3 regions of the Telluria sp. ZB4P37 genome follow, and region 2 is predicted to be linked to each of the others. Evidence: predicted binding sites of a transcription regulator. Region 2 holds the regulator's gene; each other region holds the start of a gene.

What was found. The regulator LexA, encoded in region 2, represses DNA repair genes until DNA is damaged. The targets are predictions, from matches to a motif close to ACTGTATNNNNATACAGT.
Region 1: dinB (DNA polymerase IV) is a predicted target of LexA. The motif match lies at 3,164-3,181, and genes of this name have one in related genera.
Region 3: AC56K1_RS02415 (ATP-dependent helicase) is a predicted target of LexA. The motif match lies at 7,308-7,325, and genes of this name have one in related genera.

Annotation. Positions count from the first base shown of each region.
Region 1 covers NZ_JCASID010000017.1:78,444-88,666, forward strand. The annotation lists gene AC56K1_RS20615 (L-asparaginase) at 1-319, opposite strand, end outside; gene AC56K1_RS20620 (asparaginase domain-containing protein) at 456-941, shown strand; gene AC56K1_RS20625 (recombination-associated protein RdgC) at 1,047-1,943, opposite strand; gene dinB (DNA polymerase IV) at 2,019-3,131, opposite strand; gene AC56K1_RS20635 (hypothetical protein) at 3,267-3,662, opposite strand; gene AC56K1_RS20640 (pre-peptidase C-terminal domain-containing protein) at 3,683-5,065, opposite strand; gene AC56K1_RS20645 (S8 family peptidase) at 5,526-7,310, opposite strand; gene AC56K1_RS20650 (TonB-dependent receptor) at 7,654-9,864, opposite strand; gene AC56K1_RS20655 (glycerate kinase type-2 family protein) at 10,072-10,223, opposite strand, start outside.
Region 2 covers NZ_JCASID010000006.1:144,754-154,976, forward strand. The annotation lists gene purF (amidophosphoribosyltransferase) at 1-461, shown strand, start outside; gene AC56K1_RS12595 (cystathionine gamma-synthase family protein) at 485-1,723, shown strand; gene AC56K1_RS12600 (tetratricopeptide repeat protein) at 1,824-2,543, shown strand; gene lexA (transcriptional repressor LexA) at 2,702-3,334, opposite strand; gene rpsF (30S ribosomal protein S6) at 3,609-4,001, shown strand; gene priB (primosomal replication protein N) at 4,052-4,342, shown strand; gene rpsR (30S ribosomal protein S18) at 4,374-4,664, shown strand; gene rplI (50S ribosomal protein L9) at 4,701-5,153, shown strand; gene AC56K1_RS12630 (replicative DNA helicase) at 5,272-6,657, shown strand; gene AC56K1_RS12635 (DUF47 domain-containing protein) at 6,746-7,372, shown strand; gene AC56K1_RS12640 (inorganic phosphate transporter) at 7,398-8,408, shown strand; gene AC56K1_RS12645 (methyl-accepting chemotaxis protein) at 8,571-10,223, shown strand, end outside.
Region 3 covers NZ_JCASID010000001.1:463,602-473,824, forward strand. The annotation lists gene AC56K1_RS02365 (diguanylate cyclase domain-containing protein) at 1-505, shown strand, start outside; gene AC56K1_RS02370 (erythromycin esterase family protein) at 541-1,878, opposite strand; gene AC56K1_RS02375 (hypothetical protein) at 1,882-2,652, opposite strand; gene AC56K1_RS02380 (phosphoribosyltransferase) at 2,719-3,402, opposite strand; gene AC56K1_RS02385 (Hsp20/alpha crystallin family protein) at 3,515-3,985, opposite strand; gene fghA (S-formylglutathione hydrolase) at 4,181-5,023, opposite strand; gene AC56K1_RS02395 (chromate transporter) at 5,082-5,684, opposite strand; gene AC56K1_RS02400 (chromate transporter) at 5,681-6,280, opposite strand; gene AC56K1_RS02405 (hypothetical protein) at 6,328-6,504, opposite strand; gene AC56K1_RS02410 (hypothetical protein) at 6,702-6,938, shown strand; gene AC56K1_RS02415 (ATP-dependent helicase) at 7,352-9,451, shown strand; gene AC56K1_RS02420 (phosphohydrolase) at 9,809-10,223, opposite strand, start outside.

The DNA of each region.
Region 1 (10,223 bases), on a different contig from region 2:
TAAACAAGTGCCAGCGCCAGTGCAGGCCCGAAGGCTTGGGCCAGGAATACAGGTAAAGCTTCTGGTAGCCCGCATTGTGCAGCGCGCGCACCACCTCCATCAGGCGCGCATGCGGCATGCGGTCCGGCGGGGCGCGGCGGAACAGGATCGGCTCACCGTCGGCGTGCTGCACTTCGTCGCTCGACAGGTTCAGGTCGAGGGCGCGCGCTTCGCTGCCAAAACGGGCCGAAATCCAGCCGGTCAGCAGGTTGACGTGGGTGATCACGCCATAGCCACGATGGCGGTGGAAGATGACGGTGCCCGGTGCGACGGCTTTCATGGGATCAAGTGAAATGGGGAAAGAGGATGTTTAGTTTACTCAACCGATCCGACCGATTCTAGCGCAGTCACATACAGATACACACCGGTTTGCGGCTATCATTACCCACCTTTTTTCAGCACGTGGACAAATCAACATGACCTTGCGCATCATCGCCACCGGCGGCACTTTCGACAAACACTATAACGAACTCAATGGCGTGCTCGGCTTCTCCGAAAGCCATTTGCCGGCGGTGATTGCCCGCTCGCGGATGACGATTCCGGTCGCGCTCGACGTACTGCCGCTGCTCGATTCGCTCGACATGCAGGACCCGGACCGCCAGCGCGTGCTGGCCGCCTGCCAGGCGGCGCCCGAGAAAGCCATCGTCATCATCCACGGCACCGACACCATGCGCGAAACCGCCGCCGTGCTCGGCGCTGCCGGCCTCGGCCAGACCATCGTGCTGACCGGCGCCATGATTCCCTACGAGATCGCGAATTCGGATGCGCTGTTCAACCTGGGCCTGGCCTGCGGCGTGGCGCAAACTTTGCCGGCCGGCGTGTATGTGGCGATGAATGGCCAGGTTTTCCCGTGGGATAACGTGACCAAGAACCGCGCGGTGGGAGTGTTTCAGCAGTTGTAGCGCAGTGGGCAGTGAAGACGGTGCGTCAAACCGTAGCGTGGGCAGGTTCCCTGCCCACGCGGTGATAGCTGACGCCTGAGCTATCGCACAGGCGCCGTGAATCGATTAGGCCTTGGCTTCCCCACCCAGCGCCTCAACCACATCCGCCATCAGCTTGGCCAATTCACCGGTCATCAGCATGATGTCGTTATCGAACCGCTCGTCATCGCTATAGGTCGCGGCTTCGCCTTCCTTGATGACGTCCAGCGGCTTGATGCCCTTGATCGCCATCGATTCGGTCAGCACGAAGCTGATGCGGTCGGTCCAGGTCATGGCCAGGCGGGTGCACTGCTTGCCGGCGGCGATGTGGCGGCGGATGTCGTCCGGTTCCAGCGTGTGCTTCACGTAGCGCACGGCCGCGCGGCTTTCGCCGGTGGCGCGCAGTTCGGTGTCCTGGTCGATCGTGAAGCCATACGGCGCTTCGTCCGCTTCCAGCCAGCCGGTCATCACGGCCACCGGCGAACGCTGCACGCGCAGCGATTCAAGGGGCATGCGGTCGACGGCCTTGAGCAGCAGTTTGATGACGTCGTCCGCCTTCGACGGGCTGGCGGCATCGACCACCAGCCAGCCGTTGACCGGGTCGATCCAGACCCAGACGTTGCTGCGGATCGAGAAGGCGCGCGGCAGCAGCTCGTCGGCGACGCGCTCCTTCAGTTCCTTCATTGCCTTCTTACCCGGCGGGAAGCCCTGCTGCTCTTCCATCTCGGCGGCCTTGGCCTTGGCGACCTGGTTGATCACCGACGACGGCAGCAGCTTCTTCTCGGTACCGAGCATCATCAGCATCTGCTTGTTGACGACGTGGACCAGCTTGCCGTTGGCGCGCGGCGAATCCCAGCCCTGGCGCAGCAATTCGTTGCTGCTCGCAGGAGAAAACGCCTGCGACTGAAGCGCTTCTTCCATCTGTTCTGGGGTGAATGCCCACGGAGCGGGCAGGCGATAAATCTGGAGATTCTTGAACCACATAGCTGTTATCCGATTGTTTCAGTATTTCAAGGGAACGACATTTTACGCTGCCGTTGCCGGCAGCGAGTACGAGAATTATTCTGTTGACGAGTCATCAACAATGCTGGCGATGGCGTCTGGGGCAGCGTCATCGAACAGCCGCAGTTGCTCGACCGTCTCGGTGTCGCCCAGGCGTACGCCGACGCCCAGCAGGCGCACCGGACGGCTGGCGCGGGCCCAACCGGTTTCCATCAGGCGCGCATAGGTCGGGATATGTGGCGCATAGCCAACACACTCGACCGTCGTCTGCTGGAAGTCCGAAAACTTGATCTTCACGAACAGTTTGTTAATGAATTTTTCCGCCTTGTTGCGCTTGATCCGGCCCAGCAGGTGTTCGTGCAATTCCGGCAGCAGCTTCAGGCAGGCGGCCAGGTCGGGGACGTCGGGCGTATAGGTTTCCTCGGTGCTGATCGATTTGCGCTCGCGCGAGGTATTCACTTCGCGCACGTCGATGCCGCGGCACAGGTCGTACAGGCGGGCGCCGAAGCTGCCGAAATGCTCCTGCAAGCGCTCCATGCTCCAGCCGCGCATCTCGGCGCAGGTCTGCAGGCCGAGCCGGTGCATCTTGTCGGCCGTGACCTTGCCCACCCCATGCAGCTTCTTCACCGGCAGGGCCGCGACAAAGGCATCCACCTCGTCCGGGCGCACCAAAAACAAGCCGTCCGGCTTGTTCCAGTCGCTGGCGATCTTGGCCACGAACTTGTTCGGCGCCACGCCGGCCGAGGCCGTGATGCCGACGGTCTTGAAGATGCGCTGCCGGATCTCCTGTGCGATCAGGGTGGCGCTGCCCTTGCAGTGCGTCGCGTTGCTCACGTCCAGGTAGGCTTCGTCGAGCGACAGCGGTTCCACGATCTCGGTGTAGTCGCGGTAGATGTCCATGATCTGGGTAGAGGCGAGGCGGTATTTGTCCATCGCCGGCGGAATTACCAGCAAGCCCGGACACAGCTTCATTGCCTGGGCCGTGGCCATCGCCGAATGGATGCCGAAACGCCGCGCCTCGTAGTTGCAGGTGGCGACCACCCCGCGCTGGTCGGGACGGCCGCCGACCGCGAGCGGACGCCCGCGCAGCGACGGGTCGTCGCGCATCTCGACCGAGGCATAGAAACAGTCGCAATCGCAGTGGATGATTTTACGGAGCGGAGCGTTCACGGGGGCGAGGCCGCCCCGGGGCGGGGTCGACTACTGTAATTGCATACAGTATCAGCTGAAAGTGGATTTCATGCAAGACAAGGCCTTGCACGCTTGGGTGCAAGGCCTTGTCTGCTGCCGTCAGCGCCGCTCAGCTCAGCGATTCACTCCCAGCTGGCTGGCGGAATGGACGGTCCTGTCGGTGAACTGCAAGCTATGCACTCCCTGCTGGCAATGCGGACCATCGTTGCTGCGGAACAGGCTCTTGATACTGGCGTCCTTGCCCTTGACCCGGAACATGATCATTTCTGTGGACGGCTTGCCGGGCTCTATCTTCCTGGCCACCAGTTCGACATCGGTCGATGCCAGCCCGCTCATGACCACGTTGATGCGCTGGCGCTTCTGCACATCTTCATCGTCGTGGCAAGCGTGAAACAGCTTCATCTCATGGACGCCGGCAGCCGGCGTGTAGACATGATTGACGGGCTCGGCGGCAAATGCGGCGCCACTCAGCGCAGCGGCAATCAAGAGCAAACATGGTTGATATTTCATTGTCATGGTCCTTTCAGCGCTCAGTTCATGAGCCAGTTACCGTTATTGGAACTCCAGTACCCCGTCGTTCCTCCCGTCCCGGTCCAGTTGATCACGTTGAAGGTGTTGGTGCCGGTAGCCGTGCCCGGCACCTTATAGACACGCAATGCCTGCGCAGCCCGGTACCAGGTCAAGGGGGTCGCCGGCTGCAGCACCTCGGGGCTGTCGGTGCCCCTGACGAAGAAGGCATTGCCACTGCCGTAGACTTGCCCGGCGCCGCTGGTGTCGACCACGACCGCGGTATTTTCATCGGCCCCAACGCCTTTCATGCTTGCCCATCCCACACCAAATTTATAGATGCTGCTGGCCATGAAGCTGACCAGCCGGGGTTGCCGGGTACGCTGCGTGAAATGCTGATCGGTCACCAGGTTGGCGAGCACCGGATTGGCGATAAAGTTATTACCGACTGCAATCGCGGTTGGATTCGCCAGCACGCTGGTATTGTCTGCGGCGCCGCCCGGGTGATAGTACTGCCCCATGACTGCCATCCCGGCACTGGTGCCGCCGACAGGCGCGCCCTTGGTATTGATCAGGTAATTCAGTGCGTTGCCGACGCCCTGGCCCTTGAAGTAGTTGATGTAGTTGGCCTGGTCTCCGCCCGCCAGGAAGACCGCGGCCGCGTTGCGGATGGTCGAGACCACGCAGGCATCATTGGCATCGGTCGTACTGGCGATGAGCAGGGTCTGCACCGAATTGATGCCGCCCATGGCGTAAATCCAGTCATTGTAGGCATTCGTCCCGCTCGAACGCAGGATCACGAAGTCGCCGCCGCCGGAACGCGCGATCATCCACTTGAACGCCTCGTCCACATCCAGCCCGCCGCCCATCAGGACTGCGCCGCCGGTCGTGGCGGTGGCCTTCGGCGTGGCATTGCCGGTTTTACCGAGGTTGACTTTCCTGGGGAAGGTACAGGCCGTTGCGGCGCTGCCTGGCAAGGTCACGCTCAGGCTGTAGCTGCCCGTCCCGGCATTGCTTCTCACGCGCACGTAGTAGGTCCCGGCCGTGGTCGCGTTGTAGCTGCCGCTTTCCGGATTGCCCAGGCTGGCGCCGGATGCGACATCGGTGCCCGCCGCGTTGGTGAGATACCAGTCGAGGTCGATTCCCGCGGCGTGGGAAAGAGTGAGCGACATGGTGCCCGTGTTCGGCACGTCCACCCGGTACCAGTCATAGTCGGTGGAGGAGCTGATCGCGCCACTGACCGCCCTGCCCGAGCAGAGGGTCAGGTTGGCCTGCGTGATGGTGTTGTTCGGTTCTGCTTCCGTCGTGATGCAAGTTGGCTGCGGTGGCTGCGCTGCGTGCGCTGCACCGGTCGCACCGGTTGCCGCTGCCAGCAGAAGAACACGTAAGCTTGTGGCGATATGCATTTGTTACCCCCATTGTTATACGACGCCATGTGGTGAAATTCCTGGTGTGACCTATACGACCTTTTCCTCCTTTTGAAAGAAAATTCCAGACGTACTTCGGTTTAGGAAACTCTGAACAAGACGACGAAAACAGGGGGACGAATCGCGGTCTTCACGAAGACCATGCATGCATCACCGGCAAGCGGGGGCGGCGCGAAGCGGTGGGAACACGCCGCTGACTTGAGTCAATTATGTAGCACAATTTTCAACGAGTAAACAAATGTAAGAATTTTTTCATTCGTTTTTCCACCTTATTCTTTCCGCATAATCCAGATCAGGTCGGCGGGCCAACATGACAATCGGACTCACATTGCAGGTGAGTCCGTTCCGGATCAAGCGACAAAAAGAAACGCGCGGCAAGCCGCGCGTTCCCGGATAAAGGCGGCGCAGGGAGCCGCGCCGCTTCGCCCTTATCGAAGCATTACCAGGTCATCTTCAGCGTGTACTTGCCGTTGGTGGAACCGGTGCCGCCGCTGTAGTACACCACGCGGACGTAGCGGGTGGCGGTAGTGCTGCCGGTGTTGGCCGAGCTGTAGCTGTCGACGGCGCCGGCGCCGTTTTCGCTCTTGCCCAGCAAGGTGCCTGCGCTGTTGTACACGAACAGGTCGTAGTCGGCGGTGCTCAGGCCTGGGGTCAGGACCGAGCTCAGCGTCTTGCCGGCTGGCAGGTCGACACGGTAGTAATCGGTGTCGGTCGAGCTTGCCATGGTGCCGTTCACGGTGGTGCCCGAGGTCGTGATCATGCTGGCGGTGCCGGTCGTGTTGTTCGACTCGACTTCAGTGATGGTCGGGCCTGGAGGCGGGGTCGTGCCCAGCGCAGCATTCACGGCCGCGGTCGCGTCCACGATGCCGGTGCCGCAGCCCGAGCAGGTTGCCGGGAAGGCGCGCGCGCTCGACTTGAGCATGCTTTCGACTTCGTCCACGGTCAGGGTCGACTTGGCGGCGAACATCAGCGCAGCCACGCCGGCAACGTGCGGGGTCGCCATCGAGGTGCCCTGGTAGCCCGCGTAGTTGTCCGATCCTGGCGAGCTGGTGCCCGTGTTCAGGGTCGAGATCACGCTGAAGCTGCCGTCGCCGCCTGGGGCTGCGACGTCGACCAGGGTGCCGTAGTTCGAGTACGACGCACGGCCGCCGGTCTTGCCGGTTGCCGCCACGGCGATGACGCCGGAGCAGTTTGCCGGGCTGGCATTGCTGACGTTCATGTTGTCGTTACCAGCTGCGACCACCACGACCGAACCGCGCGAGCGGGCGCCGTTGATGGCGGTCTGGGTGGTGGCGTCGCAGGCGCCGGTACCACCCAGCGACATGTTCAGGACCTTGGCCTTGGTGGCGATGGCCGGGACACCCGACACCGTGCCGCCCGACGACCAGGTGATCGCATCGGCAATGTCGGAGGTGTAGCCGCCGCACTTGCCGAGCACGCGCACCGGCACGATCTTGGCGTTGTACGCCACGCCGGCCACGCCCAGGCTGTTGTTGGTCTTGGCGGCGACGGTGCCGGCCACGTGGGTGCCGTGCCAGCTCGAGTTCGAGGCCGGCGAGCCGGTGCCGCATTCGCCTGCAGCGACCCAGTCGCCCGGGTCGGTTGGATCGCTGTCGCGGCCGTTGCCGTCGTTGCCGACCGCAGCGGTGCTGATGAAGTCATAGCCGGCCAGCTGCTGGCCGCTCAGGTCGGCGTGCGGACGGGAGCCGGTATCGATCACGGCCACGATGACGCCGGTGCCGGTGGACATGTCCCAGGCGGTCGGCAGGCGCAGGCCGCCGGTGGTGTCGGTGTAGTGCCACTGCTGGGCATACATTGGGTCGTTCGCCGTCGCCATGTGGGTCATGATGCGGTCCGGCTCGGCGTATTCGATGGAAGGGTCGCGCGCCATCATTTCGGCAGCCAGCTGTTCCACTTCCTTCAGTGCCTTGCGGCCGTTGAGCTTGAACACGTGGGCGCCGGTGGCGATGCCGTGGCTTTCGCTGACCAGCATGCCGAACTGCTGGCCGGCGCGGTCGAGCTTGGCCTTGCGGTCGGCGCCGAGGGCGGCCTTCTTGGCGACGCCCTTGCCATCCGGCACGGCGTCCTTGTACTTCACGATGATACGGTCGGTCTCCAGAATGAACTTCTGCTCGGCCGCGCCAGCCGTAGCGGCGACGAAAGCGAGCGAGATTGCAGCACACATCTTCAACATTGCAGGATGAATCGAATGCGATTGCTTCATGTTTCTTCCTTTTTGTATAGTTTTCCGTCAAGCGAAATGAGCCTCGCCTGTGTCGTTGTGTAACCGGTGCCTTGCGGCGTATCCGGTGCCGTCTGAGTGCGGCGAAAACGAGCGTATCGCGAAAGGAAGAGATAGTGCGTGACAATTCGATACAATTTCAGCGTATTAACAACACTTGGCAGATCTGGCACTGCAGAAACATTTTTTCTTCGGCGAAACGTTGAAATCGTCGAATAAGGTTTATCACAGTTGTGTTGACACTCTAAAAAAGGTGTTGCCCATAGAAAAAGGCCGCGCATTGCGCGGCCTTTTTTGTCAATACAGGCGAACTACAGGCAAACTATCAAAAATTACCTTTGAACTGCATGCCCCACTGGCGCGGCTCATTGGTAAAGCCGGTCAGGTTGTTGAAGTCGATCCCGCCGGTGACACGGCGCTGGTCGAGCACGTTGCGGCCAAAGGCTGCCACTTCGTACTTGCCGCCACCAAAGATATAGCCCAGGCGCAGCCCGCCTTCGGTCAGCGGCGCGCCGGTGAACTCGGTCGACTCGTACAGGAAGAAGTTGATCTTGCTGCGGTAGGACCAGTCGGTGAAGAAGTACAGTTCGCCGTCACGGAACGGGATGCCGTAGCGGGCCGTCGCGTTCACGGACCAGCGCGGCGCCTGCGGCAGTGCATTGCCGTCGATGACGACGCGGCCGGCCGCATTGACCGGATCGAGCACGGTGCATTGCGCGCAGCGGTTCACCGACAGGCTGGCGTCGCGGATCTGCGTGTAGTTGTAGCTCGCGCCGGCGCTCACGCGCAGGGCGGTAGTGAGGGCCGCTTCGAAGTCGAACTCCGCGCCCTTGCCCTTGGTCTTGTCGGCATTGATCAGGCGGTTGACGTTCGAATTGCCGCCGACCACGGTCAGCTGCTGGTCCTTGACGGTGTAGTCATAGATCGAGAACGAGGTGCGCGCGCGGCGCTCGAACAGGTCGGCCTTCACGCCCAGTTCCACCGAGGTGATGGTTTCCGAATCGGCGACGGTGATCGGCACCGATGCCGACGCGGCCGCGATACTCGGCGCGCGGAAGCCGGTGGCGACGCGGCCATACACGTTGACGTCGTTGTTCAGCTTGTAGGTGGCCGACAGGTCCCAGTTGATCTTGTCCTGGTCGGTAGCAACCGAGCCCGGGCCGATCTGCACGACGTTCTGCGCGGTGATGGTGCGGAACTGCTTCTCGTCCCGGGTGTAGCGCAGGCCGCCGCGAAGGGTAAAGGCCGGGCTGATCGCGTAGTTCACCGAAGCGAACGCAGCCCAGGCTTCGTTGGTCTGGTTGCTGACCAGACGCGAGGTGCGCGCGCCGGCGTCGTTGAAGTTGTCGCTGCCGCCAGTCGCATCTTCGTCGAAGAAGTACACGCCGGCCTGCCAGTTCAGCGGGCCGGTGTTCTTCGATTCGACGCGGAATTCCTGGCTGTACTGGTCGAGGTCGGTGATGTAGCCGCCGGTCTGGACCTGGAACGGGATGAAGCCAGGACCGGTCGGGGTGCCGCCGTCGATGTCGCCGCGGCTGAAGTAGTCGCTGACGTGCTCGTAGCCGGTGATCGAGAAGACGCGGAAGTCTTCCAGGTCCCAGGACAGGCGCAGGTTGGCACCGTTGGAGTTCAGGCGCTGGAAGTTCTCGGCATTGGTGACGATCTTGTCGAGCTCGTAGCCGGGCGCGATCTTGTTGCTGCCCTTTTGCATCAGGTTGGCGCGGAACAGGCGGGCGCTGCCCTTGGTGTTGCGCTGGTGAGCGTTGAACAGGGCGTTGAAACTGCTGTCCGGGCTGTACAGCACCTGGACGCGCTCGGCGTTCTCGTTGTAGCCGTCGAGCTGGCCACGCTTCTGGGACATTGCCACGTCGCCGAAATTGTCGATGTAGTCGTCGCGGTGCTGGCCGGTGGCCGACACGCGCAGGGCCCACTTGTCCGACAGCGGCACATTCACGGCGCCGTCGGCGTTGAGCGTGTAGTGGCTCGCAGCCGACAGGTTGTAATAACCCTCGACCTTGCCCAGCTTCGGACGCTCGGATTCGAACTTGACCACGCCGGCCGGGGTGTTACGGCCGAACAGGGTGCCCTGGGGGCCGCGCAGCACTTCGACGCTGGCCAGGTCGAAGATCGGGAAGCCCTTCAGGATCGGGTTTTCCTGCACCACGTCGTCGTACACCAGCGAGACCGGCTGCGAGGCGAAGGTATTGAAGTCGGTATTGCCGTAGCCGCGGATGTAGAAGCGCGGGAAGGTACGGCCGTTCGAGGATTCGACGTTCAGGCTCGGGACCTTGCCCGCCAGCAGGCGGATGTCTTCGCCGCCGGAGACGAGCACGTCGAGCTTTTCGCCCTTGAGCGCGGTGACGGACACCGGAACTTCGCGGATGTTTTCAGTGCGGCGCTGCGCCGTCACGGTGACGGTCTGCAGCTCGGGAGCCTGGTTCGTCTGGGCCTGGACCGGCATCGCAGCGGCAACGAGGGCCAGCGCGGCGCCGTGGGCGCCGAGGACGCGCTTGTGCATCTTGGACATCTTAATCATGGATTTTTTCCTAACGATTGATAAAAGAACCGATGTCCCCGTTCTTCTGATCGACGCCCCGTCAGGGACGCAAGCGGATATATCCCGCTCTCGGCCGCGCATCTTGGAGATGTCTTCAGCTTGCCGACTTGATAAAGCCGGTATTGTCAGTGATGGATGTTTGCTAAAGCAAGCAATTCGCACCAGGTTGAGCTTTTTTCAACACCGTTACAACACATCCGTCTCGATAACGATGGCGCGCAGGTCATTGACATTGGTGCGGGTCGGGCCGGTGACCACCAGCTGGCCGAGCGCGCTGAAGAATCCGTAGCCGTCGTTGTCGAGCTGGCGCACGCGCGCATCGATGCCCTTCGAGCGCG
Region 2 (10,223 bases):
CCTCCGAATTCAAGGACAAGAACGTGCTGCTGGTGGACGACTCGATCGTGCGCGGCACCACCAGCCGCGAGATCGTGCAGATGGCCCGCGAAGCCGGTGCGCGCAAGGTGTTCTTCGCTTCGGCCGCGCCGCCGGTGCTGTACCCGAACGTGTACGGCATCGACATGCCGACCCGCGACGAGCTGATCGCGCACGGCCGCACGACCGAAGAAATCTGCCGCGAGATCACCGCCGACCGCCTGGTCTACCAGGATGTCGACGCGCTCAAGCGCGCCATCTCGGACGTCAACCCGGCGCTGAAAAACTTCGAGGCGTCATGCTTCGACGGCGTCTACGTCACCGGCGACGTGACCCCGGAATACCTCGACCGCCTGGAATCGGCACGCCACAAGCCGAGCCCGAAGCGCGGCGAGGATGACGTGACCACGCACCTGCACCTGAAGGCTCCGGCCGCCGAATAAGGTTCTGCTTCAAGCGAAATCCCATGAGCGATACCAAGTACGGTTTCACCACCACCATCCTGCACAACGACCGCCGCAAGACGGTCGAGCAGGGCTCGCTGCACAAGCCGGTGCATACCTCGGTGGCCTTCGGCTACAACGATGCGCGCCAGTTGGCCTCGGTCTTCCAGGGCAAGGAGCCGGGCTTCCGCTACGGCCGCCAGGGCAACCCGACCGTCAGCGCGCTCGAGGACAAGATCACGAAAATGGAAGACGGTGTCGGCACACTGTGCTTTGCCACCGGCATGGGCGCCATCGGCGCGCTGTTCCAGGCGCTGCTGCGCTCGGGCGACCAGATCGTGTCCTCGTCCTTTTTGTTCGGGAATACCAACAGCCTGTGGCAGACGGTGGCGGGGCAGGGCGTGGATGTCGCTTTTGTTGACGCGACCGATGTGGCGAACGTGGAAGCGGCGCTGACGCCTGCAACGCGCATGGTGTTCGTCGAGACCATCGCCAATCCGCGCACGCAAGTGGCCGACCTGGCCCGCATCGGCCAGCTGTGCCGCGAGCGCGGCATCCTCTATGTGGTCGACAACACCATGACCACGCCCTACCTGTTCCGCCCGAAGGCGGTCGGCGCGGGGCTGGTGGTCAATTCGCTGACCAAGTCGATCGGCGGTCATGGCAATGCGCTGGGCGGGGCGCTGACCGATACCGGTTTGTTCGACTGGAGCGGCTACCCGCACATCGCGCCGAACTTCCGCAAGCAGCCGAGCCAGGCGCAAGGCCTGGCCCAGCTGCGCGCGAAAGCCCTGCGCGACTTCGGCGCGGCGCTGGGTCCCGAGGCGGCCCACCATATCGCTGTCGGCGCCGAGACCTTGGGCCTGCGCATGGACCGCACCAGCAGCAATGCGCTGGCGCTGGCCCGGCTCTTGGAGGCCGATGAGCGAGTCGCCGCGGTGCACTACCCCGGCCTGGCCTCGCACCCTCAGCATGGCATCAGCTCGGAGCTGTTCCGCGCTGCCGGTTCGCTGCTCAGTTTCGAACTGGTCGACGCGATCGACCCCTTCGACTACCTGAACCGCCTGAAGCTCGGCATCCCGGCCAGCAACCTGGGCGATACCCGCACCCTGGTGATCCCGGTGGCGCATACGATCTTCTTCGAGATGGGGGCGGAGCGGCGTGCCAGCATGGGCATTGCCGAGTCCTTGATTCGGGTCTCGGTGGGCATCGAGGACACCGACGACCTGCTCGCCGACTTCCGCCAGGCCCTTGACGCGTAAGGACGACAGCAGCCTTCGGGCTGCCGTTCTTGTGCCAAAGGTTGAGTAGCACGGACGATGCCGCTATGATGGGGATTCGATTCCTCATCCGTAAGCGCCCATGAAGACCACGCTGTTCTGCCTCTCCCTCTTGTTCTGCGGTAGCGCCTTTGCCGGCGAGCTGGAAGATGCCCACGCCCTGTTCGCGAAGAAGGACTACGCCCAGGCCATGAAGCTGTACACGAAGCTCGCCAATGGCGGCAACGCCGAGGCGCAGCAGGCGCTGGGCCAGATGTACTGGTATGGCGAAGCAGGTCAGGTCGACGAGGCCAGGGCCGAAGCGCTCTTCAAGAAATCGGCCGCCAAGGGCAACAAAGTGGCCGCCGCCTCGCTCGATGTGATGGACCAGCGCGTCAAGCGCCGCAAGGAGATCGATTACTGGGTCAAGGGCTATGACGGCGAAGACCTGAAGTCGGGCGAATTCCGCTGCACCGCCCCGCGTATCCCGGCCATGTCGAAGATTAACGCCGACATCGACCGCATCGGGGCGGCCGTGACGAGCTGGCAGGATTGCTACAACAAATTCGTCACCAACCTGAACGCGGCAACGCCGCTGACCAAGCGCATCCCCGCGGATATCGCCAAGCTGATGACTAAAGAAGAGACGGAGAAGTCGACCGCCTACCTGACGCAGCTGCAGTCGAACCTGACCGAGGAGGCGAAGGTGAGCTCACAGATGGTGCTGGCCGATTTCGCGGCATGGCGTAAGGCGACCGAGGCCTATGTGTCCGAGCACAATGCGATGGTGAAGAGTTCTTCGGATGCGAAGAAGCTGAAGTGACGGGAGCGCGGCTATTCGCAAAAATTGGGGTCCCGCCTTCGCGGAAACGACGGTCTTAAGAGTAACGGTATTAACTGCGATGTTTGTACCATTCCCCTAAAAACCGTCATCCCCGCGCAGGCGGGGATCCAAGTTCTGGTATTGCAGTGTTAGCTGGATTAATGCCAACTACGCATCAACCCCACCGCCAGCCCCTCGAGCGCAAACTCGTCCTCGGGGGTGACTTGAATGACCTTGAAGTCCGGGTTTTCCGGCAGCAGTTCGACCACGCTGCCCGTCTTGCGGTAGCGCTTGACCGTGACTTCGTCGCCCAGCCTGGCCACGACGATCTGGCCGTTCTTGGCGCTGTCGATCTTCTTGACCGCCAGGAAGTCGCCGTCGCAGATGCCGGCATCGCGCATCGACCAGCCCTTGACCTTCAGCAGGAAGTCGGGCCTGGCCGAGAACATCGCGGCGTCGACGTTATAGGTGGCTTCGACGTGTTCCTGGGCCAGGATCGGCGAACCGGCGGCGACGCGGCCGACCAGCGGCAGGGCCATCATCAGGGCGGCAGGCACCAGGGGGACCTGTTCGACGGAAGCGCCGATCAGGCGGATGCCGCGCGAGGTGCCGGGCGAAATCTCGATCGCGCCCTTGCGCGCCAGGGCCTGCAGGTGTTCTTCGGCGGCGTTGGCCGACTTGAAGCCAAGTTCGGCCGCGATTTCGGCGCGGGTCGGGGGGAAACCGGTGTTCTCGATCGCTTCCCTGATCAGGTTCAGGATCTGTTCTTGCCTTGCAGTGAGCTTGAGCATGGGTGTGTTAAAGCAATCCGTTGTGTGAGTAGACTGTATTTTTGTACAGTATTCCTGTCTGCGCAAGGGAAAACACGGGAAAAGTGTAAAAAAATTGTGCAGCGCGGTCACGGGCGTGGCAAAAACCGCGCGTCCTTGCAGGCCCATCAGCGCCGCGAACAACGCCCGGCTTTCCAACTCGGCCAATCTCAGGCTATAATGTCCGGCTTTCCCTTCCCACACTCGTCTTGACGCCGAGGTGGGCATTTGTTTAAACGTCCTTAAGGAGTAATGCATGCGTCATTATGAAATCGTTTTTATCGTCCACCCGGACCAAAGCGAGCAAGTCCCGGCGATGATCGAGCGTTACAAAGCCACGGTGTCGAGCCGCGGCGGTAACATCCATCGCGTCGAAGATTGGGGCCGTCGCCAGATGGCTTACCAGATCCAGAAGCTGCCGAAAGCCCACTACATCTGCCTGAACATCGAGTGCGACAACGAGACCCTGGTCGAGCTGGAAACCGCATTCAAGTTCAACGATGCCGTCCTGCGTCACCTGACCGTCAAGATGAAGAAGGCTGAAACCGCACCGTCGCCGATGATGAAGTCGGTCCAGCGCGAAGACGCAGCCAAGAGCCACCGCGCTGAAGCCGCAGCACCAGCTGCCGCCCCGGCCGCAGCAGCCTAATTGTTGATCCGGTTTTTCCAGGGAATCCCGAACACGAGTGAATCAGTAGCGTGAACGAACTGCGGCTCGTGGCGACCATCGCCGAGCGTGACGTGTTGCGTTACACCCCGGCCGGTGTCCCCATCGTGGGCGCCATCCTGATGCACAGTTCGCAGCAGGAAGAGGCAAGGGTAGCGAGGCTGGTCGAGTTTGAAGTCACCGCGCTGGCCGCGGGCGAGATTTCAGGCAGGTTTGCCAGCGCCGAACTCGGCGCGGCCTACCAGTTCACCGGATTCCTGGCACGGAAGAATCGCAACAGTAAAGCCTTGGTGTTTCACATCATTGATTTCAGTGCCGCCTGAAGCGGCATTCATTTAGATACAGGAGCCTAAAATGGCATTCGGTAAAAAGTTCGACAAAAACAAAGCGAAACTCAAAGAGAAGCGCAAACAGCAAAACCCGCTGTTCAAGCGTAAGAAGTTCTGCCGCTTCACCGCTGCAAACGTGGAACAGGTCGACTACAAAGACGTCGACACCCTGAAGGACTTCGTCCAGGAAAACGGCAAGATCATGCCGGCACGCCTGACCGGCACCAAGGCGCACTACCAGCGCCAGGTCGACACCGCGATCAAGCGCGCACGCTACCTCGCGCTGCTGCCGTACACCGACCTGCACCACGGTTAATCCGCGGCGTACAGATCAGAATTTCTGGAGAAAAATATGCAAGTTATCCTTTTGGAAAAAGTTGTTAACGTCGGCAACCTGGGCGACGTGGTCAAGGTCAAGGACGGTTACGCACGTAACTTCCTGATCCCGCAAAAGATGGCACGCCGTGCTACCCAGGCCGCCGTGGCCGAGTTCGAAGTCAAGCGCGCAGAACTGGAAAAAGTAGCAGCTGAAAAGCTGTCGGCTGCCCAGGCGCAGGGCGACAAGCTGAGCGGCATGACCGTCACCATCGGCCAGAAAGCCGGCGTCGACGGCCGCCTGTTCGGTTCGGTCACCAACTTCGACATCGCCGAAGCCCTGAGCAAGCAAGGCTTTGCGGTCGAGAAGTCGCAGGTTCGCCTGCCGACCGGCCCGCTGAAGACCACCGGTGAATTCCCGGTTGCAGTCGCCCTGCACACCGATGTCGTGTCGGAAATCACCATCGCCGTCGTCGGCGAAGCTGCTTAAGTTCTAGCGTAAAGCACTTGTTGCATAAATAAAAAAGCCGGGTTCGCCCGGCTTTTTTTATTGCCAGAATCTACCCAATTATTTCAGCCGTGTGACCGGAAAAGGTATAATGCCCGCCATGAATTCCCCATCCGATCCGCAAGTCGACTCGCTGCGCATCCCCCCGCATTCCATCGAGGCAGAGCAGTCCGTCATCGGCGGCCTCCTGCGCGATAACGCGGCATGGGACCGTATTGCCGACTTCATGCACGCGGACGACTTCTACCGCTACGACCACCGCATCATCTTCGAACAGATGGTCCGCCTGATCAATGGCGGCAAGCCGGCCGACGTGATCACGGTCTACGAGGCCATGGTCTCGCTGGGCAAGGCCGACGATGTGGGCGGCTTGCAATACCTGAACGCGATGGCGCAGAACACGCCGTCGGCGGCCAACATCCGCCGCTATGCCGAGATCGTGCGCGACCGCGGCATCCTGCGCAAACTCATTACGGTGGCAGACGAGATCTCGGGCAATGCCTTCAACCCGCAAGGCAAGGAAGTCAAGCAGATGCTGGACGAAGCCGAATCGAAGATCTTCGCGATCGCCGAGACCGGCGCGCGCGGCCAGCAGGGCTGGAACCCGATCCAGCCGCTGCTCACGCAAGTGGTCGAGCGCATCGACGAGCTGTACTCGCGCGAGAACCAGGGCGAGATCACCGGCGTGCCGACCGGCTTCATCGACCTCGACCGCATGACCTCCGGCCTGCAGCCGGGCGACCTGGTGATCGTGGCCGGCCGTCCGTCGATGGGCAAGACCGCGTTCTCGATCAATATCGGCGAGAACGTCGCGATCGAGGCGGGCCTGCCGGTGGCCGTTTTCTCGATGGAGATGGGCGGCACCCAGCTGGCCATGCGTATGCTCGGTTCGGTCGGCCAGCTGGACCAGCACCGCCTGCGTACCGGCCGCCTGAACGACGAGGACTGGCCGCGCCTGACGCACGCCATCCAGAAGATGAACGATGCCCAGCTCTACATCGACGAGACGCCGGCGCTGAACCCGATCGAGATGCGCGCACGCGCGCGCCGCCTGGCCCGCCAGTGCGGCAAGCTCGGCCTTATCATCGTCGACTACCTGCAGCTGATGCAGGGTAGCCAGCCGGGCGACAACCGCACCGCCGAGATCTCCGAGATCTCGCGTTCGCTCAAGGGCCTGGCCAAGGAACTGCATTGCCCGGTCATCGCGCTGTCGCAGCTGAACCGCTCGCTGGAGCAGCGCCCGAACAAGCGCCCCGTCATGTCCGACTTGCGCGAATCGGGCGCAATCGAGCAGGATGCGGACGTGATCATTTTCCTGTATCGCGACGAAGTCTATAACCCGGACTCGCCCGATAAAGGCACCGCCGAGATCATCATCGGCAAGCAGCGTAATGGTCCGATCGGGGCGATCCGCCTGACCTGGATCGGCCAATACACCAAGTTTGGCAACTACAGCGGCAACCTCGCCGTCTACCAAGGCGATTAAGCCGATATTGCGCCACGGCCGGGATGCCATCGAGGCAGGCCTGCCGCGGACCCTCGCAGACCCCCAAAGTTTTACAACGGAGAACTACATGTTTGGACGCCTGATGCCCCAGGAGGGGAAGTTTTTTGACCTGTTCAACCAGCACGCCGCATTGTGCGTGAAGGGTGCGCAGGAGATGGTTGGCCTGATGACCAACTTCGACGACCTGGAAATCCGCACCCACGCCGTGGAAAGCATCGAAAAACAGGCCGACAAGATCACCTACGCCTGCGTCGACCTGCTGCACAAGACCTTCATCACGCCGATCGACCGCGATGACATCCACAAGCTGATCACCCGCATGGACGACATCCTCGACATGATGGAAGACGGCGCCCAGACCGTGTCGCTGTACGACCTGCACGCGGTGACCCCGGAAGCCAAGCGCCTGGCCGAGCTGTGCCTGTCGTGCTGCCTGAAGGTGCAGGAAGCCGTCGGCCTGCTGCACGACATGGGCAATGCCCAGAAGATCGTCGCCATCTGCGAAGAGATCGACCGCTTCGAATCCGACGCCGACCACGTGATGCGCGCCGCCATGTCCAAGCTGTTCCGCGACGAGCCGGATGTGCGCAACCTGATCAAGATGAAGGCCATCTACGAGATCCTGGAGACCGTCACCGACCGTTGCGAGGATGTCGCCAACATCATCGAAGGCATCATCGTCGAGAACGCGTAACCCGCCGCCAAGAACAACAACAATTATGGAAACTATTAACATCAGCATCTGGGTGCTGGGCATGCTGGTGCTGCTCGCACTGGTGTTCGACTTCATGAACGGCTTTCACGATTCGGCGAATTCGATCGCCACCGTGGTGTCGACCGGGGTACTGAAGCCGCAGGCCGCGGTGGCGATGGCGGCCTTCTTCAACTTCATCGCGATCTTCGTGGTCAGCATGAAGGTGGCGCAGACCATCGGCAAGGGCACGATCGACCCGCACATCGTCGACCATTACGTCATCTTCGGCGCCCTGGTCGGAGCGATCACCTGGAACGTGATCACCTGGTACTACGGCATCCCGTCCTCGTCCTCGCATGCGCTGATCGGCGGCCTGGTGGGCGCCGCGGTGGCCAAATCCGGCACCGGCGCGCTGATCGCCGGCGGTCTGCTCAAGACCGTCGCCTTCATCGTCGTGGCTCCGCTGCTCGGCTTCGTGCTGGGGGCCACCATCATGCTGATCGTGTCCTGGATCTTCGTGAAATCCACGCCGCGCAAGGTCGACGTCTGGTTCCGCCGCCTGCAGCTGGTGTCGGCGGCCGGCTATTCGCTGGGCCACGGCGGCAATGACGCACAGAAGACCATGGGCATCATCTGGATGCTCCTGATCGCCGCCGGCGTGACCAGCCCCGATGCGCCCCTGCCGCCGATCTGGGTGATCATCTCCTGCTATGCGGCGATCGCCTTCGGCACGCTGTTCGGCGGCTGGCGCATCGTCAAGACCATGGGCCAGAAGATCACCAAGCTCAAGCCGGTCGGCGGCTTCTGCGCCGAAACCGGCGGCGCGATAACGCTGCTGATGGCGAGCTTCTTCGGTATCCCGGTCTCGACCACCCACACCATCACCGGCGCCATCGTGGGCGTGGGCGCCTCGCAGAAGGCCTCGGCCGTGCGCTGGGGCGTGGCGGGCAATATCGTGATGGCCTGGGTCGTCACCATCCCGGCATCGGCTTTCATGGCGGCGGTGGCGTGGTGGATCGGCACCAAGATCATGTAAGTGACGCCTGTAGCAGGGTCGCTCCACACAACCCGGCGATTGCCGGGTTTTTTTCTGCGCCGCGCGTCGACGTCCTGGCGAGACCATTGGCTTTGGGCACTATTTTTACCCGTGCAGGGCCCTGGAATGCTACAGTCACAGTCCGATTGTGCCGGAGTCCCCATGTTGAACGATTTGAGCATCAAGAACAAACTGATACTTGGCCTGGGAGCCATTGTCTCGATCATGCTGTTCCTGCTGGCGCTGGCGTATAACAACTCGCAAAAGCTCGCCGATGCCAACAAATGGGACCGCCACGCGCTGGAGGTGCTGGTCCAGTCCGACCATATCGCCACTTCCGTGCTGCAGGTCCAGAGCGCCATACGCGGCTTCCTCCTGACCGGCAACGAGGGGCTGATCGCGCCCCTGAACGCCGAGTTTGCCGAGGCAAAGGACCACCTGGCCACGGCCACTCGGCTAACGGCTGACAATCCACTCCAGCACGGCCGTCTCAAGCAGCTTGGGCCGACGCTCGACGAATGGATGGCCCAGGCGGTGCTGCCGCAAATTGCCTTGCGCCGGGCGCGGGATGCCGCCCCCGGGACTGCCAATGCGGCCGACACCAACGCAGCCGTGCTCGCTGGCGCGCGCACCGTGGCGGCGATCCGCAAACAGATCAACGATATCGCGGCCGAGGAAAATCGCCTGATGACCCTGCGCTCGCAGCACTCGGCGGCGCTCCAGGAAGACATGACGCTACTGCTCACGGTGGGCGGCGCGGCGACCATCGCACTGGCGGTGCTGATCGCATGGCTGCTGATCCGGGCCCTGCTGGCGCCGCTCAACAGCCTGAACCAGACGCTCGGGCGCATCGCCGCGGGCGACCAGTCGGCCCGAGCCCGCATCGATTCGAATGACGAGCTGGGCAAGGTGACCCGCGAATTCAATCGCATGGCGCAGGCGATCCAGGACAGCCAGGCCAAGGAGCAGGCAGCCACTACCGACCTGCGCGACAAGGTCGACGCGCTGCTGGCCGTGGTCTCGAAGGCCGCCGCTGGCGACCTGAGCGGCCGGATCGGCATCCATGGGAAGGACGCCATCGGCCAGCTCGGCCAGGGCTTGTCCACCATGTTCGACAACCTGCGCAGCCACCTCAACAACGTGCAGAAGGCCGGCATCCAGGTTACCACCTCGGCCACCGAGATCGCGGCCTCGTCGAAACAGCAGGAAGCAACCGGCATCGAACAGGCCCAGACCAGTGTCGAGATCCTGTCGACGACCAGGGAAATCTCGGCCAACACCACCCAGCTGCTGCGCACCATGGAGCAGGCTACCGCGGTGGCCGATTTCACTACCAGCGCCACGGCCGAAGCCCAGGGCAACCTCAAGCGCATGGACGCCACCATGCAGCACATGGTCAGCGCGACCGACTCGATCAACGCCAAGCTGGCGGCGCTGTCGGAAAAGGCGGGCAACATCAACAGTGTGCTGGTCACGATTACCAAGGTGGCCGACCAGACCAATATCCTGTCGCTCAATGCCGCGATCGAGGCCGAGAAGGCGGGCGACGCCGGGCGCGGCTTCTCGGTGGTAGCCACCGAAATCCGCCGCCTGGCCGACCAGACCTCGGTATCGACCTGGGACATCGAACAGATGGTCAAGGAAATGCAGTCGGCCGTGTCGGCCAGCGTCATGGGCATGGACAAGTTTTCCGAAGAGATCCGTCGCAGCGTGGGCGAGGTGCGCCAGGTGGCCGAACAGCTGTCCTCGGTGATGGACCAGGTGCAAAAGCTCGCGCCGCAGTTCGACCTGGTGCTCGAAGGAATGCAGTCGCAG
Region 3 (10,223 bases), on a different contig from region 2:
GACCGGCATCGCCAACCGCCGCATGTTTGGCGAGGCGCTGCACCATGCCCTCGACCGCGCCCGCCGCAGCAGCAAGCCGCTGGCCCTGGCCTATCTCGACATCGACCACTTCAAGAAGATCAACGACACCCATGGCCACGGCGTGGGCGACGAGGTCTTGAAGGAATTCGCGCGGCGCCTGAGCGCCGGGGTGCGCGCCACCGACACCGCGGCGCGCCTGTCGGGTGACGAATTCGTCGTCATCCTCGAAGAAATCGGCAGCCGTGCGGAGGCCGAGCACACCGCGGCCAAGATCGTCGAAGGCATGCGCCTGCCGTTTCGCACCAGCGCCGGCCTGCTGAAGGTCTCGACCAGCGTCGGCATAGCGCTGTCGCAGACGCGCCAGACGCAGGAGCAGTTGCTGGCGGCGGCCGATAGCGCGCTGTATGCGGCCAAGGGGAAGGGGCGGGATGGGTATGCGTTTTTTGAGGGTGAGGAGCACTTAAGCGCCGACGGTAACCCGTAGGGTGGGCGGCTGCCCTTATTCGGCGTGATTTTTCCTTACAAACCCTGCGGATACGTCTCCGGGGGCTCGCCCGAATGCCAGCCGCCGGTCGCATCCAGCGGCGTCACGGCACTGGTGCGGTCGATGTGGATCACGGCGTCGAACTGGCGCGGCAGCTGGGCCATGAAGTAGTGGCTCTGGCGCTCGCTGCGCGGCAAATAGAGCACGCCGATGGCGCGCTCCAGGCGCTCGTCCATCAGCAGGTCGCGCGCCGCCCCTGGCGTGCGCAGCGGCAGGAAGAAGCGCTCGGGTCCCACGCTGTGCAGCAGGTGCTCGTAGCTGCCCGCCATGCCCGGACGCACATGCTTGTGCAGGGCCGGGCCGTCCCATTCGGAGGCCGCGGTCACCCGCCCGTCGTAGGTGGTGAAGCCGATCAGGCAGGCATCAACCCCATAGGCCTTGCGCGCCAGTTCGCCGACATTCCATTCGCCCTGGCGACCGATCTCGGTGGCGCGCGCGTCGCCGATATGCGAGTTGTGCTCCCACACGACGATCTTGGCCGGCTTGCCCTCGCGCGAGAGGTGGCGCGCCAGGGCGTCGAGGGTTTCGGCCATGTGGCTGTCGCGCAGGTTCCAGGACGAGATGCGGCCCTTGAACATGGTGCGGTAGTACTCTTCGGCGTTCTTCACCAGCCGGGCATTTTGCTGGGCGTAGAAAAAGGCGTCTTCGGCATTGGCGCCGTCGGCCTGCATGTAGTCGAAAGCGCGCTGCTGCAGTTCCTGCAACGTGGCCTGCACGCCCTGGTGGCAGGATTCGGACAGCCCGACCGCGGCGGCATAGCCATACTGCTGGCTGTCCTCGCCATACTGGTCGAAGCAGGCGTAGCGGCGGCGCGTCTCCTGCGCGGCCACCGGGTCGACGACCTCGAGGTAGCGCAGCACTTCCTGGATCGAGGTGAACAGGCTGTACAGGTCGAGGCCATAGAAACCGGCCTTGGCCCCAGGCGTAGCGTCATTGCGCTGCCTTAGCCACTCGACAAAGTTCAGTACAGAGGTATTGCGCCACATCCAGGCTGGGAAGCGCTCGAATCCCGATAAGGCCGCGCGTCCGTCGGCATCCTGGCCTTCGGCGCGCACGTAGCGGTTGACGCGCCAGGCATCGGGCCAGTCGGCTTCGACGGCGACCGCCGTGAAGCCTTTTTCCTCGATCAGGCGCTGGGTGATGCGGGCCCGTTCGTCGTAGAACTCGGCCGTGCCGTGGGTGGCTTCGCCCAGCAGCACGAAGCGCGCGTCGCCGACCAGGTCGAGCAGCGGATCGTAGTCGCCGGCGCTACCTGTGAGCGGATGCGCCGCCGCGCGGATCACACCAAGGTCATGGTCGGTGACGGACGCCATGGCTCAGTGCAGGTAGCGGTTGCCCTGTTCCGTGCCGGCCGGGACGAAAGGCGCCGATTCGCCCTCGTCGGTGGCGCCGCGCGCCGTGGTGCTGACTTTATAGGTCTGGGTGCCGGCGCCGCGCGCGAGCAGGTAGATGCCGGCCAGTCCGACCAGCAGCGCCGCCGGCTTGCGCCGCACCAGTCCGAGCAGCCCGACCATGCCGCCGCCCAGCAGCGCCGGATTGGTACCGCGCGAGCCGCTCAGGCTGTCCAGCATGCCTTGCAACATCTGCGACAGGCCGCTGGAGCGCTCGTGGGTGGACAGGTCGCGGCTGTCCTGGTGCTTGCGGTCGCGGTACTGGCGATCCACATAATGGCGGTCGGACTCGTAGCTGTTGCGGCCGGCGGCCGACAGCTCGCGGCTGGAACTGGACTTGTCGCGGGCGCGGCCCGCTTCGTGCTCGATGCGCCGGCTGGCCTGCTGCGCGCTGTGCTGGGCACGCTCGAGCAGGGGAGCAGCCTCGGCCTGCAGACGGTCGGCGCCGCGCGAGAGTGCGCTGGCGGCGCTGTCCTTGAGCTCGACCAGGCGCTCGCCGGCATTGTGCAGGGCGTGGTCAACGCTCGCGCCGGTGCGGGCGCCCGCATCGCGCACCACCGACACCGCATGCGCACGGCGTGCGCGGCCGCGCTCCGGATCGAGCACATACATCAGCAGCGCACCCGCGGCGGCTGCACCCAGCCATTTGCCCACGTTGCCTACATCGGTTGCCGTTTCGGTTGGAATTGGTTTCATGTGTGCTCCTTTCTGTTGTTCTGATTGTCGTCCTGGGCTTGCCCTGTTTCGCCAGCCAATGTCTCGCTAGCTCGTGTTTTGCTTGCCATGCGCGGCGGGCTGTGCCCATGCCTGCGCCAGCAGGTCCTGCACTTCTTCGTCTTCGGTCTGGCCGAAATGGCGGTAATACTGACCGACCGCGTGAAAGCGCGGAGGAGCCAGCGGGCAGACCACTTCGTCCGCCTCTTGTTCCAGCAGCTGCAGCGTGTCGGGCGCGCCGACCGGTGCGGCCACGACCAGGCGCGCTAGCCGGTGCTTGCGTACCACCTGCACCGCCGCCAGCATGCTGGCCCCGGTGGCGATGCCGTCGTCGACCAGGATCACGCAGCGGCCCTCTAACCGGGGCGGGGGCCGCGCGCCGCGGTAGCGCAGCTCGCGCCTGGCGAGTTCGGCCAGCTCGCGTTGGGTCACCTGCTCGACCTGTTCCTGCGTGACGCCCATCAGCCCGGGCACGCCGGCCTGCAGGACACGCACGCCGCCACTGCCGACCGCGCCCATCGCGTATTCCTCGTGGTGGGGCATGCCCAGCTTGCGCACCAGCAGCACGTCGAGTTCGGCGCCGAGCGCCTGGGCGACTTCGAAGGCGACCGGCACGCCGCCGCGCGGCAGGCCCAGTACGATGGGGTCGCCTTGTCCGGCAAGGTGGTGCAGCCTGCGCGCCAACTGCTTGCCGGCATGGGTGCGGTCTTTATAGTCTTCGGTTTCCAGCATGGTGCAGCGAACGAAAACTGAAACAGCATCTACCGGACCACAGCGCGCCGCGGCAGGGCGCCGCAGCGCGAATCATGGACCTGCCGCCGGCGCCCGCCTGCCGGCGAAGCGCTCATTGGATGGTCAGCCGGCGTGCTTCCGTGCCCTGCTTTTTCGGCAGGCTCAGCTGCAGTACGCCGTTCTCGAGTTTTGCCTGCGCCATGGTGTCGTCCACCTCGGTGGGCAGGGCAAAGCTGCGCATGAACCTCGTTGCGGTGCGTTCAGCATACACCACGGTTTCGCCCTCGCGGCGTTCGTTTGCCTTGCGGCATTCCGCCTCGATCGTGATGCGCTGGCCGTCGACCGAGACCTTCACATCCTCCTTCTCCACGCCCGGCAGTTCGGCCTGGATTTCAAAGGACTTCTCGGTTTCCTTGACGTCCAGGCGGGGCGCCAGGGCGCCGTCGCTGCTCCATTGCTGGCCCGCTGCCAGCGGGGCAAAAAAATCCTGGAACATGCTTTCGACCATGCGTTCGAAGCCTTCCTCGACCGGGTTCTGGCGGTAGGCCTGAAGCGCAGGGTTGGCTCTCCTGATGAGATTCATGATGGCCTCCTTGGATGAAATCGATGGGATTGCCGGGCGGTGCCGGCAATGTATTTATAGGGCAGGGAGCAGGCCTTTTCAAGCAGGCCGGGCCGCGCAGGCCGGGCCGCGCAGGCCGGGCCGCACTGGCCGGACAGGTTGTGGGGGAGGAAAGCGCCTCGGGCGGCGGGGCCGGCCGGGCCTGGACGAACGCGCTCAGCCAAGCTGGCGGCGATGGAAGCGCAGGTGGTCTTCGATGAAAGTCGAGATGAAGTAATAGCCGTGGTCATAGCCCGCATGGCGGCGCAGCTCGAGCGGCTGGCCGGCCCGGGCGCAGGCCTCTTCGAAAGCGTCCGGATAGAGCTGCTCGGCCAGGAATTTGTCCGCCAGGCCCTGGTCGACCAGGATCCCGCCGGGGAAGGGCGCCGTGCTCATGCCGGCCATCAGCTCGGTGGCGTCGTACTGGCGCCAGAGGCTTTCATCGGCGCCGAGATAGCCGCCAAACGCCTTCTTGCCCCAGGGGCAGCGCGTCGGGGCGGCGATCGGTGCGAAGGCCGACACCGAGCGGAACTGCCCGGGATGGCGCAACGCCATCATCAAGGCCCCATGCCCGCCCATCGAATGGCCGAAGATGCCGACCCGCGCCGGGTCCGCCGGCAGGTTCGCCAGCACCAGTTCGCGCAGTTCCAGGATGTGGCTGTACATGCGGTAGTGGCGTGACCAGGGTTCCTGGACGGCGTCGACATAAAAACCGGCGCCCGCGCCGAAGTCCCAGCTGTCGGTTTCGCCCGGCACGCCGGCGCCGCGCGGGCTGGTGTCGGGGGCGACCAGGATCAGGCCTTCCTGCGCCGCCACCCGCTGGGCGCCGGCCTTGGTCATGAAGGTCTCTTCGGTGCAGGTCAGGCCGGCGAGGTAGAACAGAACAGGCAGGCGCTTGCCCTCGGCGCCGGGCGGCAGGTAGACCGAAAAACGCATCGGCAGGCCGATGGCTTCCGACTCAAAGGAGTAAAAACGCTGGAGGCCGCCGAAGCAGGCGTGTTCATTGAGGAGCGTGAGCATGGGATCGTCTGGAATGGGCAATGACGCAAGTATGCCTTTCAGCGCCCCGGCTTGCCAGTCAGACGAATCCGAGCGCGCCGAGCAGGGCGCCGGCAGCCAGCATCCACAGCAGGTGCAGGCGGGTGCGCCAGACGACCAGGCAGCTGGTGGCGGCCAGCAGCCAGAGCGGCCAGCTGTCGTGGTCGCGGCCGGCGGTGGCCAGCAGCCAGCTGGTGGCCAGCAGCATCGCAATCACCAGCGGCGCCATGCCCTGCTTGAAGGCGCGCACCGCGCGCAGCTCGCGGTTGCGGTGGCCCCATTGCGCGACGTGGTAAGTAAAGATGGTGGAGGGCAGCATGATGCCGAACATGGTCACCGCCACGCCCGCGAAGGCCGCGGACAGGCTGCCCGTGTTCAGGCCCACGTGCCAGCCCATCAGCGCGACGAACAGCACGTTGGGACCGGGCGCGGCCTGGGCCAGCGCGATCGAATCGGAGAACTGCGCCTGGCTCAACCAGCCCTTGTCCTCGACCAGGTAGCGGTGCATGTCGGAGGTGGTCGAGATCGCGCCGCCGAGTGACATCAGCGACAGCATCATGTAGTGGGCGAACAGGCTGAGCCAATCGTTCCAGCCCAGCACGAGGTGAGGAGCCAGCTGGGTACCCAGTTGCGCTGCGCTCATGACCGCAGCCCGCGCCAGGCCAGCACGCAGCCCAGCCCGCCCAGCGCCGGCAGCACCCAGACCAGCGGCACCCGCAGCCAGGCCAGCAGCACGAAGCCGGCAAGCGTAATGGCGATGCACCAGGGCAGGGGCACCGGACTCTTCGCCAGCGCGCCGGTGAGCTTGAGCCCGACGGCGGCGATCATGCCGGCCGACACCGCCGCCATGCCGCGCAGCGCGCCCGCCACCGCAGGAAGATCCGCAAAACGCGCATGCAGCGCCGCCAGCAGCAGCACCACGACCAGCGGCAGCGCGATCATGCCGGCGATCGCCGTCAGGGCGCCGGCCAGGCCGAACCAGCGCGCGCCGATCATCATCGCCAGGTTGACCACGTTCGGTCCGGGCATGATCTGCGCAACCGCCCAGTCTTCGATGAATTCCTCGTGCGTCAGCCAGCGCTTGCGCTCGACGATCTCGCGCTGCACGACCGGGAGCACGCCACCGAAGCCCTGCAGGGCCAGCAGCGTGAAGGAAACGAACAGGTCGCCCAGCGAACGGGGGCGCGGCCGGGCGGAGGGCTGCGCACCGGCGGGAAGGTCGGGAAGCGGGGCGGTCATCCCGGCATTATCGCGGGGTTGCGCCGGGACTGTCCACGTGCGCCCCGTCAGCCTCCGCCGATACCGCGCATGACCTTGCCGCTGCCGCCGCAGTTGGAGCAGGGCTTGCCGTCGGACAGCTTGCCGCTGCCGGCGCAGGCTTCGCAGACGTCTTCGCCGGCGCCGGGGGTGCCGGGTTCGGCTTCGTCGCCGGGATTCAGGTCGGGGTCGGGATGCGTGCTCATGGGATCCTCGCGGAGTGGTGGTTGGCGCGGCCATTGTAGGCGGCAGCTGGAAGCGGTGGCGCAGCGCTGCACCAGTTCGAGGGACCAAGCACAAAATTGTATAGGGGTGTTTGATTCAGGTCTGATATTGACATTGTCCCGGCTTCGACCATACTCCGTGCAGCACACCGTCTTTAGCCAGAAAGGCCAGGCGCACGATGGATCCACACCGCAATCCGCCCCTCACTCCCGACGGGGCTGCCGGCGCCGTCGATGCCCGACACGATCTGCGCCAGCGCGACATCGTGGACGACGCCTTGTCCCTGATGCATGCGGTCGGCACCCTGTCCGCGCTCGAATACCTCAAGTCGCACGCCGTCGAAGGGCGCGTCATTGCGCGGGTGCTGCTCGAACCGTCCAGGCGGCGCAGCCAGCGCGGATTCGCGGCCGCCTGAGCAGTTCCAGGTTGCGCCATGCGAGGCAGTCGCGGGTCAGGCCACCCTGGCTTATGCACATAACTTGCCTACAATTATTTTTCGTCCTCCACACTATTCACCTGCGGCACGTGCGCGTAACCCCTTGATTTCAGGGGCTAAGAGCGATGCCTCCCCAATAGGCAAATTGTTGAAAGCCGCATCCTTGGCCGCTGTTGGCGTGTCAAGCCCCTGCTTTTCCACATAGTTATTCACAGACTTTGTGGATATCCGGAAAATATTTGAAGAATCCGTTACTTAAAGCGGGTTTTGCATGTCTTGCATGACCGTGGCGGCGCGGGCATTCGTGTGGCCTCAGCAATTGCCCAGCATTTCTGCTTGCGCGTAAGAACTGGATAAATGTACAGTATGTCATGTCCACGTTCCCAGCCTGTATGTCCGCCGTCCACGACCAGCCCGCCACCACCGACGATCCCTTCGCCAGCCTGAACGCGGAGCAGCGCGCGGCAGTCGAGCATGACATCGGCGCCGACATCGTGCGTCCGCTGCTGGTGGTCGCCGGCGCCGGTTCGGGCAAGACCAATACGCTGGCGCACCGCGTCGCGCGGCTGATCCAGGCCGGCGCCGACCCCCAGCGCATCCTGCTGCTGACCTTCTCGCGCCGCGCCGCGGGCGAGATGGGCCGGCGCGCCAGCGGCGTGCTGCAGCGCCTGCTGCGCGGCGGCAGTTCGGCCTACGGCTTCCAATCGCAGGTCACATTGCCCTGGGCCGGCACCTTCCACGCGATCGGCGCGCGCCTGCTGCGCGAATACTCGGGCCGCATCGGCCTGGATGAATCCTTCACCATCCACGACCGCGGCGACTCGGAAGACCTGATGGGACTGGTGCGCCACGAGATCGGCCTGACCCGGACGGAGAAGCGTTTTCCGCTGAAGGGCACCTGCCTGTCGATCTATTCGCGCGTGGTGAACAGCCGCGAGCCCCTGGACCAGGTGCTGCAATCGACCTTCCCATGGTGCAGCGAATGGGAAGGCCAGCTCAAGACCCTGTTCGGCGCCTATGTCGACGCCAAGCAGGAACAGAATGTCCTCGACTACGACGACCTGCTGCTGTTCTGGTCCGAGATGGCCAGCGACCCGGAACTGGGCTTGGCGCTGGGCGCCCTGTTCGACCACGTGCTGGTCGACGAATACCAGGACACCAACCGCCTGCAGGCCTCGATCATCACCGGCATGAAGCCCGGCGGCGAGGGCGTGATGGTGGTGGGCGACGACGCCCAGTCGATCTATGCCTTCCGCGGCGCGACGGTGCGCAACATCCTGGACTTCCAGAAGGAGTTCACGCGCCCGGCCGAAGTCATCACTCTGGAGCGCAACTACCGCTCGACCCAGCCTATCCTGGACGCCTCGAACGCCATGATCGGCGGCGCCCTGGAGCGCCATGCCAAGACCCTGTGGACCGACAAGGTCTCCAGCATCAAGCCGCAGCTGGTCCTGATTCCGGACGAAGCCGAGCAGGCGCGCTGGGTCTGCAACCGCATCCTGGAGCACCGCGAGGCCGGCATCGCCCTGACGGCGCAGGCGGTGCTGTTCCGCGCCGCCAGCCACAGCGCCGCGCTGGAACTGGAGCTGATGCGCCGGAACATCCCCTTCGTGAAATTCGGCGGGCTGAAATTCCTGGAAGCGGCCCATATCAAGGACGTCCTGGCCGTGCTGCGCTTTGCCCAGAACCCGAATGGGCGCATGGCGGGCTTCCGGGTGGCCCAGCTGATCCCGGGCATCGGGCCGGCCACCGCCACCCGCCTGCTCGACGCGGTGAGCGAAGCGGCCGACCCGCTCACGGCCATCGATGCCTTCTCGCCGCCCGCCAAGAGCGCGGCGGATTGGGAAGCGTTCAGCGCCCTGTACCGGCGCCTGCGTACCCCCGGCCTGCGCTGGCCGGCGGACATCGAGCTGGTCAAGGCCTGGTATTTGCCGCACCTGGAGCGCATGCACGACGACGCCCAGGTACGTGCTGCCGACGTGGAGCAGCTGGCGGCGCTGGCCGGCGGCCACACCACGCGCGAGAGCTTCCTGGCAGAGATCACGCTCGACCCGCCCGAGGCGACCAGCGACCGCGCCGGCCCGCCGCTGCTGGACGAAGACTATGTGATCCTGTCCACCATCCACTCCAGCAAGGGGCAGGAGTGGAAATCGGTGCATGTGCTGAACGTCGTGGACGGCTGCATTCCCTCGGACATGAGTACCGGCAACCAGGACGACATCGAGGAAGAGCGCCGCCTGCTGTACGTGGCCATGACCCGCGCCAAAGAACACCTGCAGCTGGTCGTGCCCAACCGCTTCTTCATCAAGCAGCAGGCCCAGATGGGCGACCGCCACGTGTATGCGGCGCGCACCCGCTTCATCACTCCGGCCATGCTCAAGCATTTCGACGAGCACACCTGGCTCAGCGCCGACACCCGGCAGGTGCGCAAACCAGTGCCGGAGACGGTGCGGATGATGGTCAGGGACCGGTCGCGGAACAGTTGGAAATGAGACGCGAAGCGGGAGGCGAAAATGCGCGCAGAAGAGCACCTGTTAGCGACCGAACCGGCCTGGCAATCCCTAGTTATCCCCCGCCAGCAATTTTTGTAGGAATTTGCCCTATAGACCTATGTTGCACGAAAGCGGTGCATAGCTAAGCCATTGATTTTATTGGGGTTTCATTTTGCCTCCAGAATGGGCATTTTGTTGAAACCCGCACGGATACTGGACTTGCAGCTTGTCAAGTAGGCCTTGTCCACATAGTTATCCACACAAGTTGTGGATATTGGAAAATACTCAACTAAATCAGGTATTTAGCTTAAGCTATTGATCCGCGTCAAAATCACGTGCGGAAAACGGTGCAGGCATTCAGAGCCGGGTGTCGCAGCCCCCCGTCAAAGGGGCATGGCCGGTGACGGCCTTCAGCCGGTCGAGCTCGGCTAAAAAACGCTCGGCGGCCAGTCCGGGGGGCCAGGGCTCCCAGGGCGTGCAGCCGTAATGCGCCGCCAGCGGATCCTGTTCCAGCACGTGCGCGCGGATCTTGAGCGTGCGCCGCACTTCCTCGCGCGTCCAGCCGGTGACGTGCACCGCCTCGGTGGCGGCGGCCAGGCGGTCGGCCTGCTTGTGCAGCTTGTGGTCCTTCTCGGTCCAGGCCGGCAAGCCGTAGCGCACGAACACCACCTGTTCGAGGCGCCGGGTCAAGGCGCGGAAGCCTTCGCCCAGGAAGGGCTTGATGACCGACACCGCATCGAAGCCGAGCAAGCCTTCTTCGGCGTCGTGCAGC